DNA from 4 places in the Lactobacillus sp. ESL0237 genome. Region 4 is predicted to be linked to each of the others. Evidence: predicted binding sites of a transcription regulator. Region 4 holds the regulator's gene; each other region holds the start of a gene.
What was found. Region 4 encodes HrcA, which represses chaperone genes, less so after heat shock. Its sites were predicted from a motif close to TTAGCACTCNNNNNNNNNGAGTGCTAA; they were not measured.
Positions count from the first base shown of each region.

Region 1: the regulator HrcA is predicted to act here: its motif matches at 1,469-1,495, upstream of F5ESL0237_RS07290 (ATP-dependent Clp protease ATP-binding subunit).
Region 2: the regulator HrcA is predicted to act here: its motif matches at 1,292-1,318, upstream of groES (co-chaperone GroES).
Region 3: the regulator HrcA is predicted to act here: its motif matches at 1,036-1,062, upstream of clpP (ATP-dependent Clp endopeptidase proteolytic subunit ClpP).

Region 1 is NZ_REHE01000010.1:410,854-414,072, forward strand. It holds gene F5ESL0237_RS07290 (ATP-dependent Clp protease ATP-binding subunit) at 1-1,432, opposite strand, end outside; gene F5ESL0237_RS07295 (ATP-binding cassette domain-containing protein) at 1,631-3,219, opposite strand, start outside.
Region 2 is NZ_REHE01000010.1:16,226-19,444, forward strand. It holds gene groL (chaperonin GroEL) at 1-946, opposite strand, end outside; gene groES (co-chaperone GroES) at 963-1,247, opposite strand; gene F5ESL0237_RS05450 (redox-sensing transcriptional repressor Rex) at 1,433-2,065, opposite strand; partial or broken gene F5ESL0237_RS05455 (ABC-F family ATP-binding cassette domain-containing protein) at 2,328-3,219, shown strand, end outside.
Region 3 is NZ_REHE01000006.1:174,432-177,650, reverse strand. It holds gene F5ESL0237_RS02470 (SH3-like domain-containing protein) at 1-923, opposite strand, end outside; gene clpP (ATP-dependent Clp endopeptidase proteolytic subunit ClpP) at 1,094-1,681, shown strand; gene whiA (DNA-binding protein WhiA) at 1,725-2,660, opposite strand; gene yvcK (gluconeogenesis factor YvcK family protein) at 2,668-3,219, opposite strand, start outside.
Region 4 is NZ_REHE01000008.1:22,675-25,893, reverse strand. It holds gene ribF (riboflavin biosynthesis protein RibF) at 1-866, shown strand, start outside; gene hrcA (heat-inducible transcriptional repressor HrcA) at 993-2,042, shown strand; gene grpE (nucleotide exchange factor GrpE) at 2,055-2,633, shown strand; gene dnaK (molecular chaperone DnaK) at 2,653-3,219, shown strand, end outside.

The DNA of each region.
Region 1 (3,219 bases), on a different contig from region 4:
CAACATATCCTGGAGCTGAGCCAATGAGCTTATTCACAGCCATCTGGTCTTGATACTCCGACATATCTAAGCGAATTAAATGGTTTTCACCACCAAACAATTGAATTGCTAATTGCTTAGAAAGTTCTGTCTTACCAACACCAGTTGGACCTGTAAGTAAAAAGGAACCAGTTGGACGATTATTATCTTTGAAAATTTGTTTACGAGCAATCGCATCAGTAATAACTTCAATGGCCTTGTCTTGATCAATCACTGTTGCCTTTAATTTTGCCGCTAAATTTAAGTTTTTCTGTCCTTCACTGGCATGTAATTCACTCATTGGAATCTTAGTTTTAGCCTCAATTAGAGCATAGATATCTTGATCTGTAACCCTAGGCGTATCTGCATCATCAAGATGGTCTAATTGGTCACGTAATTTTTCAATCTGCTGTTTTAAGTCACTGGCCTTAGCATAGTCTTCATTTTGAGCAGCAACTTTTTTGTCATTTTCTAAAGTTTTAATACGCTGTTTCAGTCCTGCTTCATCGCTAGGGGTTGCATCAAGTCCTTTCTTTGCTCCAGCTTCGTCAAGTAAATCAATGGCCTTATCTGGTAAGTAACGACCTTGAATATAACGTTGTGATAATTCTACGGCAAGCCGCAGAGCGCTAGCACTATATTTTACATGGTGATACTCTTCATACTTTTTCTTTAAACCTTCCAGAATCTTCACGGTCACATCAGTTGAAGGCTCTGGCACATCAACTGGTTGGAAACGCCGCGCTAAAGCCGCATCGTTTTCAATTTGGCGATACTCACTAGTAGTTGTCGCCCCAATCAAATTTAAATCTCCACTAGCTAAAGCCGGTTTTAAAATATTAGCTGCATCGCCACTATTATTTTCCGAATCAGTCGAACCAGCGCCAACAATATTATGTAATTCATCTATAAATAAGATAATATTAGGATTTTTCTTTGCTTCATCAATAATTTTCTTTAAGCGTTCTTCAAAGCTACCCCGTAAACTTGAGCCAGCAACCATATCATTAATATTAATGGCAATGATATGCTTATCTTTCATTTTTTCAGGAACGTCCCCTTGGGCAATTTTTTGGGCTAAACCTTCAACAATTGCGGTCTTACCGACACCTGCTGGTCCAACTAGAACCGGATTATTCTTCTTACGTCGACTTAAAATCTCAATTACTGCTTGAATTTGCTCATCGCGCCCAATTACAGGGTCGAATTTATTATTTTTAGCTTGTTCAACTAAGTCAATCCCAATTGGTTGCTCTTTTTGAGTTGGAACGTTTTGCTTAAGGTTTTGTGGTGCCATATTCATACTGCTTGAATAGTGAATAGGAATCGAACCGTTATTATCACTCGAACTATTAAAGAAAGAATTGTTTAATTCGTTAAATAGGTTATCAAATTCGTTGTCAAAATATGTCATATCTAAACACCCCTTGTATTCGTTATAATTTTTTAATTAGCACTCAAAAGCATTGAGTGCTAATTTCTTATACTTGTAATTATAGCAGGTTATCCACAGATAGCAAGAAAAGCAACTTACTTTTCCACAATTATTTTTTGAAAGCAAAAAAGCCTTATCAATCAAGACTTATAGTCCTAAATAAGGCTTACTATTTAGTTATTTTTGGTATAACTGCAACTGGTCACGTAAATATTCTGCTGTCAAACTCTGCCTATTTTGCGAAATATCCACAGGTGTACCACAAGCAACTATTTGCCCCCCATTCGCTCCTCCGCGCGGGCCTAAGTCAATCATATAATCACTGTTAGCCATAATATCTAAATCATGGGTAATTGTAATGATTGTCGCCTGCTTATTTAAAAGTTGTTGAAAAACTTGCAATAGCGTTCTAACATCTTGCGGGTGTAGTCCTACTGTCGGTTCATCAAAGATAAACAAACTGTCTTTTTGTTGCCGGTGCAAATGACTAGTCAACTTTAGCCGCTGAGCTTCACCTCCTGATAAAGCGGGTGTTGCTTCACCAAGATGCAAGTAGCCTAAACCCATTTGACTTAAAGTTGTTAATGTTTTTTGAATTTTAGGCTCTGTTTGAAACAAATTTTGCTGAAGTAGCTCAGCTACTGAGTAGTCGAGTATCTCGGCAATACTTAATCCTTGCCATTTTACCCTTAACACATCTTGATTATAGCGGTGTCCTTCACAAAGTGAGCAAGTTTCAACCATATCGGGCAAATATTGAATATCAAGCGATATTACACCACTACCCCCACAAGCTGGGCAAGCTCCCTCTTTATTATTATAGGAAAAATGACTGGCACGATACTTATAACTCTTAGCTTGCGGTTGTTGGGCAAACAATTTACGCAAATTATCCATAATATCCGTATAAGTAGCTACTGTAGAACGTTGATTTTTACCTACTGGTGAAGAATCAACACTAATTACATTTTTAATTGTCTTACCCTTAAACTGCTTAATCCATTTAGGCATTGGTTGATGTGCTTTTTGCGCCTGCAAAGCCGATAACAAGGCATCAAGAATTAACGTGGTTTTCCCTGCTCCAGAAAAACCAGTAACTGCCGTCATAAAGCCACACGGAATTTTAACTTGTACGTCTTTTAAATTAAAACGCTGGGTGATTGCTAGGTCAATTTGTCCTAATGAAAAAAGTTCTCTACTAGCCGCTGGACGAACAAGCAGCGGTGCATTACCAGTTAAATATGGGCCAATTAACGAATTAGAATTTTGCTTTATTTGTAACGGGGTACCCTGAGCAATAATTTGTCCTCCCTGACTACCAGAACCAGGGCCAATTTCAATAATCCAATCAGCTGCACTGATAATTGCAGTTTCATGATCAACTACTACTAAAGAATTTCCTTGATTAACTAATTGGTGAAAAATATCAATTAAGCCAGCTACATTATCAGGATGCAACCCTACTGAAGGTTCATCTAACACATATAACACCCCAGTAGTTTCTGTCCTTAAAGTTCGGCCTAATTGTATGCGCTGTAATTCGCCAGTCGACAAACTATTAGCTGACCGAGCTAAACTTAGATAATCTAAACCTAACTTCAATAAAGGCTTAACCTGATGTAGTAATTCATCGCTTAAATTTGTAGCTAAGTCTTGCATTGACTGCGGCAACCAGTCCTTTATTGCTTGCATATACTGGGGCAACTCACCTAAAGTTAATTGCTCAGCTGCAACAATATTTTTCCCAGCAACTAATTGTTGCCAAC
Region 2 (3,219 bases), on a different contig from region 4:
CTAATTGATCAAGTGTAGTATCTTTTAATTCAAGACCAAGGTCTTCAGTAATCACTGTACCACCTGTTAAAGCCGCAATATCTTGCAATTGTTCTTTACGACGATCACCAAAGCCTGGTGCCTTAACAGCAACGACATTGAAAGTACCACGAATCTTATTCAAGACCAAAGTTGGTAAAGCTTCACCTGAAACATCATCAGCGATAATTAATAAAGACTTACCTTGTTGTACAATTTCTTGTAATAGTGGCAAAACATCTTGAATATTCGAAATCTTTTTGTCAGTAATTAAAATGTATGGGTTGTCTAAATCAGCTTCCATCTTATCATTGTCAGTAACCATGTATTGTGACAAGTAACCACGGTCAAATTGCATTCCTTCGACCACAGAAAGCTCAGTTTCAATACCACGTGAATCTTCAATGGTAATAACTCCGTCATTGCCTACTTTTTCCATTGCATCAGCAATCAAATCACCAACTTCTTTTGAAGCGGATGAAACAGCAGCAACTTGAGCAATTTGCTCTTTAGAAGAAACTGTATGACTAATTTTATGTAATTCATCAACAACAGCTTTCGTAGCCTTTTCAATTCCGCGACGAACACCAACTGGATTAGCACCAGCAGTAACATTCTTCATCCCTTCGCGAATAATAGCTTGCGTTAAAACAACAGCAGTTGTGGTTCCATCACCAGCAATATCATTAGTCTTTTGAGCAGCTTCAGCAACAAGCTTAGCACCCATATTTTCATAATGATCTTTTAATTCAATTGCTTTAGCAATGGTCACACCATCATTAGTAATATCAGGATTACCATAAGATTGTTCTAAAACAACGTTTCTTCCTTTAGGACCAATTGTTGCCTTAACTGTATCAGCTAATTTATCGACACCCTTTAATAGAGAACGTCTTGCATCTTCAGAAAATTTAATATCTTTTGCCATTTTTCTTACTCCTTAATTACTTAACAACTGCCAAAATATCTTTTTCATGAAGGACTAAGTATTTTTCACCTTCGTAATTAACGTCAGTGCCTGAGTACTTATCGTAGAGCACAATATCACCCTCTGCAACAGTCATTGGAATTTTACTACCATTTTCAGCATAGCTGCCTGCACCTACAGCAACAACTTCACCTTCAGTTGGCTTTTGTTTAGCATTAGAAGCAAGGACGATTCCGCCTACAGTTTTTTCTTCTTCTTCTTTAACTTTTACGATCACGCGATCACCTATTGGTTGTAACACGTTTGTCCCTCCTAAATTCAATTTAATATCTTTAATTTTAGTCATTAGCACTCAAATTAGCTAAGTGCTAACTTATAATTATGATAATAACCCCTTTTTGTTTAAAATGCAAGAAAAAATTAGCACTTTTTCAATTAAAGTGCTAATTTGTTTTAATCACTAAGTCTACCTAATATTTATGCGGGCTACTTCTTATCACTTTCTAAAAAATAAATTAATGTTTGCAATTCAGTAGCTAAATCAACATTTTGTATTCGTATTCCGCTCGGAGCTGAGAGTCTGATCGGCGTAAAGTTCATAATTCCTTTAATACCTGCTTCAACCATTTCATCTGCTGTTTTTTGAGCTGTATTAGAAGGAACTGTTAAAATCGCAATTGTTATCTGTTGGTCACTCAGTTGCTTTTTAAGCTCACTCATATCATATACAGGAACGCCGCTTAAAATTTTGCCTGTTATTTTTTGATCTATATCAAAAGCACAAGAAATTCGAATATTATTACTTCGCTTAAAATTATAATTAAGCAAAGCATGTCCCAAATTACCAACTCCTACCAAAGCCACATTGGTTAAAGTATCTTGATTCAATATTTTTTTAAAAAAAGTCAGTAAGCTTTTTACATCATATCCATACCCACGCTTACCTAATGCACCAAAGTACGAAAAATCGCGCCTAATTGATGCACTATCAACTTGAACAGCTTCAGATAATTCAGTTGAGGAAACTTTCTCTTTGCCAGCTTCATTCAAGATGATTAAGTATCGATAATAAAGCGGCAGTCTTTTTGCTGTCGCCGTGGGAATTTTTATTTTTTCCATTTATTACAAAGCCTCCAACTTAATTATGCTAGCAAATTTCATTTGTGAATTACTCATCAATTATTTATTATTTTACCTATAAACTAGTGTTAGTTGCAAATATTTTTCACAATCTTTTAGATTTTAACACAACAAACACTACTTATCTAATTATTTTCAATGCCTCAAAAATCAACTATTAATTTATCTTGCTATATTTTGAAACAGACCATAGTCACTTTTAACTCGCTTCATATGCTAAAATAGTTTTTAGGTGAAAAATATGATAATTGCACAAGGACACGATTTAGAAAAACAATTTGGAGCTACTACACTATTTAAAAATGTCAATTTTTCAATCAATTCAAATGCAAGAATTGGCTTAGTGGGCTCAAATGGGGTAGGTAAAACTACTCTTTTAAAAATTATGACAGGTGAAGAAGAAGCTACACACGGTGAGTTTATTGTTAATAAAGCAATTGAAGTGGGCTACATCGCTCAAGAAAAAGCTTTAAATGAAAATAAAACCATTTGGGACGAATTACTCGGTGTTTTCTCTTCTTTAATCGAAATGAATAAACAAATGCAAGTAATGCAACAAAAAATAGCTGAACATCCTCAAGATAGTCAACTTTTAAAAAAATATGATCAATTACAATTTGATTTTGAGCAAAAAGGTGGCTACAGCTATCAAGCTGATATTAAAAGTATTTTACATGGCTTTAATTTCCCAGAAGAAACTTGGTCTAAAACTATCAGCAACCTATCTGGTGGAGAAAAGACCCGCTTAGCCTTAGTCAAACTACTTTTACATAAGCCCCCCCTACTTCTACTTGATGAGCCAACTAACTATTTAGATTTAAATACGTTAGATTGGCTAGAAGCATTCCTTAAAGGTTACAATGGAGCAATTTTAGTAGTTTCACATGATCAGTACTTCTTAGACCATTTGGCCAACCAAATCTTTGAATTACAATTTGGCCAATTAACAGCCTTCAAAGGTAATTACTCCGATTACGTAAAACAGCGTCAATTAAGGGATTGTCAGCAAGAAGAGGCTTACGAAAAGCAGCAAGAAAAAATTAAAAAAGATGAAGAATTTATCCAAAAAAATCTTGTTCGCGCCACAACTACTAAAAGAGCCCAAAGTAGACGTAAACAACTCGAAAAAATCG
Region 3 (3,219 bases), on a different contig from region 4:
TAAAAGCGCGTTCTAAGTGTTAAGTCGCCACTAGTTAATTCGCGCGAATCATTTTCGGGGCTATATTCATTAGGGCTGATGTAGTTAACAGAAGAACCATAATGTGTTTTCCAAGTTTTATAGTCATTAGTCCCTTCCTGGGCCGGAAAAGAATTGACTACTTCAGCGTCAGCAATACCTTCTGTAGTACTCTTTCTGACGGTAACTTTTACGGTCGCAGAAGTATCACCGTAAGTATATTTAACTTTATAAGTTTTAGGAGTAGCGCAATCAATACTATCTCTTGAAACCTGAACTTGTTCATTATCGATTACTGTACCCATGCCGTTAGTTACGTATGAGATTGCATCTTTAGGGAAAAAGCTATAATACTCATTACGTACCAGACTTACAGTCTTGGGTACGGCAATTTGATTACGGGCAAAGAATTTTTCATTAACATAGCCTACTTCACGACCGTTTACATATATACGCCAGTAGCGATTTTTCTTAGTTTCAATTAATTGATCTGATTGAATATGGCTATAACGATAGTTAATTCCATCAGCGATTTTTTTGCTAACTTTACCATCAACTACATCTTGCCATACCGCATAATTCTTAGTACCGGCAACTTTAGTCATCATTGAAAAACCTGTAATAGTTTGCTTAGGTTTAGTTTTTCTTTGGACTGCTGACTGATTATCATCAGTCTTATCCTTGTCAGAGCTATCAGTCTTATCCCTGTCTCGACTGTTTGAATCATCACTATCAGATTTAGTATCATCAACTGACTTACTAGCATCATCTTGCTCTTGATCTTGCCTTTGTGCTTGCGAATCACTTGCATCTGCCGCTAGAACTGAAACAGTTGCTAATTGACTTGAAACAGCAAAATTTGACAATAATAGTGTAATCGCAGCTAATTTTTTAAAAAGCTTCAAAATAGTTCCTCCAAAATTTTAAATTCACTTTATATTATAATATAAAAATAACATTACAGAGAATACAAATTTGATACACTTTCATTGACAGCACTTAATGTAAGTGATTTAATTAGCACTGTACTATTTAGAGTGCTAATATTTTTAATTTAAACTAGGAGGTAGAAAAGATGCTAGTACCTACAGTTATCGAACAAACTGCACGTGGTGAACGTGCTTATGACATCTATTCACGCTTATTAAAGGACCGCATTATTATGCTTAGCGGTGAAATTAATGACGACATGGCTAATACAATAATCGCACAATTATTGTTTCTTGACGCCCAAGACAATACTAAAGACATTTCTCTTTATATTAATTCTCCTGGTGGTGTAATCACCTCCGGCTTGGCAATTATGGACACCATGAATTTCATTAAATCTGATGTTTCCACTATTGCAATTGGTATGGCTGCTTCAATGGCCTCCATCCTTTTAACCAGTGGAGCTAAGGGAAAGCGGTTTGCTTTGCCAAATTCAACAGTCTTGATTCATCAACCTTTAGGTGGAGCTCAAGGACAGCAAACTGATATTCAAATTGCAGCCAATGAAATTTTGAAGAGTCGTGAGAAGATTAACAAGATTTTGCATGAAACTACCGGGCAACCACTTGAGAAAATTCAAAAAGATACTGAACGTGATAATTATCTAACAGCTGAAGAAGCTAAAGATTACGGCCTAATTGATGAAATTATGGTTAATCAAAAACAAGATTAGTAAAATAAAAAAAGCCCCCTTTTACTGGGAGCTTTTTTTATTACTAATCTTGCAGACTTTGCGCCAAATCATGCAATTTTTTTAAGCGGTGATTGGCACCTGATTTAGAAATTGGACCATCTGGTATTTGCTGGGCTAGCTCCTTTAAAGACAATTCCGGATTAGCTAACCTAAGCCGGGCAATCGTCTGTAATTTTTCTGGAATATTTTCTAAACCAATTTTACGTTCAATTAATTCAATGTCTTCGACTTGCTTAGCCGCCGCAGTAGCTGTCTTTTTTAAGTTAGCCGTATCACAATTAACTAACCGATTAACTGAATTACGCATATCCCGCATAATACGTAAATCTTCAAACGATAACATTGCGTTAAAAGCCCCAACGATATGCAAAAAATCGCCAATTTTCTCTGCTTCTTTTAAGTAAACAATAAAACCACGCCGCCGTTTAGTCGTCTTAGCATTAAGATGAAAATAGTGATTCATTAATTCCAACAAGTCATTATTATGATCCTCATAAGCTGAATAAATTTCTAAATGATATCTACTAGTTTCAGGATTATTCACACTACCACTAGCCAAAAAAGCCCCCCGTAAATAAGACATAGCACCTTCACGGGAAGAGGTAATTCGGGGAGGAACTCGCGTAATTATCCCTAAATCAGCAGCTAAGATTTCTAGATTAGTTAGAATTTCATGAACATGATTTTGCAAACGAACTAAGTATTGATTATTTTTTTTCAATTTCATTTTACGTGAAACAATCAAAAGTGGTTCTACTTTATAAGCCGTTTTTATCAAGGAAAAAATTCGGCGGGCAATTGCTGGATTTTCAGTAGTAATATCAAGACTATACCGGTGATCATGAAAATTCAAAACACCATTCATACGTAAAAAAGCAGCCAGCTCCGCCTTAGCATGTTCTGGATGAATTGTTAATGAAGTTAATTCTTTCTTCACCTTGCTTGCATAGCTTGCCATTATTTAACTATTCCTTTCTACGAGACATTGCAGCAAAAGCCAAATTAATAATCTCCTTAGCTACTTTTTGTCCATCATGAAAAACTAACCCACTACGTTGATCAATAAAATCATCAGTAATTACGCGGCTACCTTGCGCACGTAAACCAGCAAAATCGTTTTTAACTGGTTCAATATACGCATCATAATCTTTAGGATTAAATTTAGACATATCAATTTTGGCCCCATTAACCAAGGTAGTGTTAATATAATGCCCTCCTAAGTGCTTATTAATTACTGAAACATGCTCGCAATCAGAAAAATGGTCTGTTTCACCTAGCTGAGTCATAATATTGCATATATAAATAACTTCAGCTTCAGTTTGACGCACTGCTTCGCCCAAGTTAGGGATCATTAAATTAGGTAAAATCGAAGTGAATAAACTACCCGGTCCTAATACTACTGCATCAGCCTGCATAATAGCATCAAGTACAGGTGGCACTGCCTCAGGTTCGGCCGCCAAATTAGTATTAGTTACCCACACTCGTTTAATTCTCTTATCTTGATTAGTAATTTCTTT
Region 4 (3,219 bases):
TCGGCTTTTTTGATGGTGTTCATCGTGGACATCAGCAGTTAATAAAGGTCGCAAAGAACACTGCCAATAGTAAGGGCTTACCCTTAGTGCTAATGACATTTGATCGGCATCCTAAGGAGGTCTATCAAAACCAAGTAGTGAGTTATATTGATACCCTAGATGAAAAGATATATAAAATGCGGCAGCTTGGAGTAGATTATTTGTTGGTGATGCATTTTAATGAGCAATTTAGCAAAGTAAGTGCTCAAGAATTTGTAGATAATATTATTGTTAAACTTAATACTGAGACTGTTGTTGCTGGTTTTGATTATACCTATGGACCTAAAAATATTGCCAATATGCAGAATTTACCTAAATTTGCGCAAAACAGATTTGAGATTATTACGGTTCCGGAACAAACATACAATGACCAAAAAATTGGCTCAACAGAGATTAAAAGAGCTATTAAAAATGGAAAAATGGACTTAGTTAAAGACTTACTTGGCACACCTTATGTCATGTCCGGTTATATTGGGCACGGACTGCGTAATGGTCACAAGTTGGGCTTTCCAACTGCTAATTTAGTTTGGGATGAGAATAAGGTGATTCCTAAAGTTGGCGTTTATGCTACGAGGACAATGATTAATGGTAAGTGGTATGAATCAATGACTAGTGTAGGCTATAATGTAACAATTAACAGTGCCCAAAAAATATATATTGAATCTAACTTATTTGGTTTTAGTGAAGAGGCTTATGACCAAAAGATAATAATTAAGTGGTATAAGTATACACGCGGAGAAATAAAGTTTGCTAATTTAAATCAACTAAAAGAGCAAATGAAACAGGATAAATTAAAGATTACAGACTATTTTGAGCAGTACAGATAAGTTAAAATTGTTGCAAAAATTTATTTCAAAATAATTAGCACTCAGCTTGACATTCTGCTAAATACTAGTATCATAATAATTGTTAGCACAAAGCAAATAAGAGTGCTAAAAGTGAGGGCGATATTTATGTTGACCGAACGTCAAGAATTAATTTTAAAAACAATTATTAATAATTTTACACAGACACATGATCCTGTCGGTTCAAAAACTGTAATGAACCAACTGCCAATTAAAGTTTCCAGTGCAACTATTCGTAATGAAATGGCTCTTTTAGAAGACAAGGGCTTAATTGAAAAAACTCATTTATCTAGTGGCCGTTTACCATCAACTGATGGCTATCGGTACTATTTAGATAATTTAGTTGAGCCATTACGTTTGCCAGCATCAGTATATGATAGAATTATGCTACAATTTAGCCAGCCATTTCATCAAGTTAATGAAATTGTTCAAGAGGCGGCCAAAATTTTATCTGATTTGACTAATTATACTGCTTTTGCTGAAGGACCAGAGAGTAATTCTTTAACTATTACTGGTTTTCGAATTGTTCCATTAGTGAATAGGCAAGTTATGGCTATTTTGGTTACCAGTGATGGGAATGTTCACAGTCAAGTTTATCGTTTACCCTATAATATTGGTGGCGATGAAGTTGAAAAAGCTGTGCGAATGCTAAACAATGAATTGGTAGGTAAGACTTTAAACGAAATAAACCCGAGTTCATTGAGTCAAGATTTAAGTGAAAAATTTGGTCTTCATCATATCACTGAATTAATTGAATTGGTTGAAGATGTGGTTAAAGAGGCTACTAGTGAGCAAATGTATGTTGACGGGCAGCTAAATCTTTTAAATAACAGTTCACTAAGCGATGCTTCAAGTTTGAAATCGCTCTATGAATTACTGGGTCATGAAGATTTAGTTTCGAATTTAATGACTAATGTAATGAACTCAAGTGATAGTCACTCACCCATAAGAGTTAGTTTAGGTTCGGAATTATCTAATGATTTATTGAAGGATTATAGTCTTCTTACTGCAGAGTACAGTGTAGGGTCATATGGTAAAGGTATTATTGCTTTACTTGGTCCTAATAATATGCCGTATTCGCAAGTGATTGGCCTACTAGAATATTTTAGAAATGAATTAGCTAAAAAGCTACTGGAATATTATGGCAGATTTAAATAAAGGAGGTTAACTGTGAGTAAAGAAAAACAGACTAATGAAAAAGATTTTATAGAAAATCAACCGGCAACGGATGAAACGAAAGATTTTGAAGCTCAAGTAGATGATCAACAAGCATCTGAATCTGAAAAAGATAAAATCAAATCAGAGTTAACTAGGGTGCAGGAACAAAATAAAGATTTAGAAGATAAATATTTACGTAGTCAAGCAGAAATGCAAAATATGCAAAATCGTTATAATAATGAACGTGCACAATTGATTAAGTATGAATCTCAGTCTTTAGCTAAAGACATTTTACCGGTAATGGATAATTTAGAAAGAGCTTTAGCAATTGAAGTAGATGATGAAGCTTCAAAGCAGCTTAAAAAGGGTGTTCAAATGACTCTTGACTCCTTAATTAAGGCGATGAAAGATCATGGAATTAGTGAAATCGATGCTGAAGGTGTAGAATTTGATCCAAACTTACATCAGGCAGTTCAAACGGTTGCTGCTGAAAATAATGAGCAGAAGAATTATATCGTTCAGGTTTTACAAAAGGGTTATTTATATAAGGATCGCACATTAAGACCAGCAATGGTTGTTGTTGCACAATAATTGAAAGGAAGTTTTATTAATGTCAAAAGTTATCGGTATTGATCTTGGAACAACTAACTCTGCAGTTGCAGTTCTTGAAGGTAAGGAACCAAAAATTATTACTAATCCAGAAGGTAACAGAACTACTCCTTCAGTAGTTGCCTTTAAGGATGGTGAAATTCAAGTTGGTGAAGTAGCTAAACGGCAAGCAATTACTAATCCTAATACTATTTCTTCAATTAAGCGTCACATTGGTGAGGCTGGTTATAAAGTCAAAATTGGGGATAAGGCCTATACACCACAAGAAATTTCTGCAATGATTTTACAATATATTAAGAAATTTTCAGAAGACTATTTAGGTGAGAAGGTTACTGAAGCAGTTATTACGGTTCCAGCTTACTTTAATGATGCTCAACGTCAAGCTACTAAAGATGCTGGTAAAATTGCTGGTTTAGAAGTAAAACGGATTATTAACGAACCAACTGCTTCATCACTTGCTTATGGTTTGGATAAAGATGCTGAAGATGAAAAAGTTTTAGTATATGACCTTGGTGGTGGAACTTTCGATGTTTCTGTTTTGCAACTAGGTGATGGTGTCTTTCAGGTA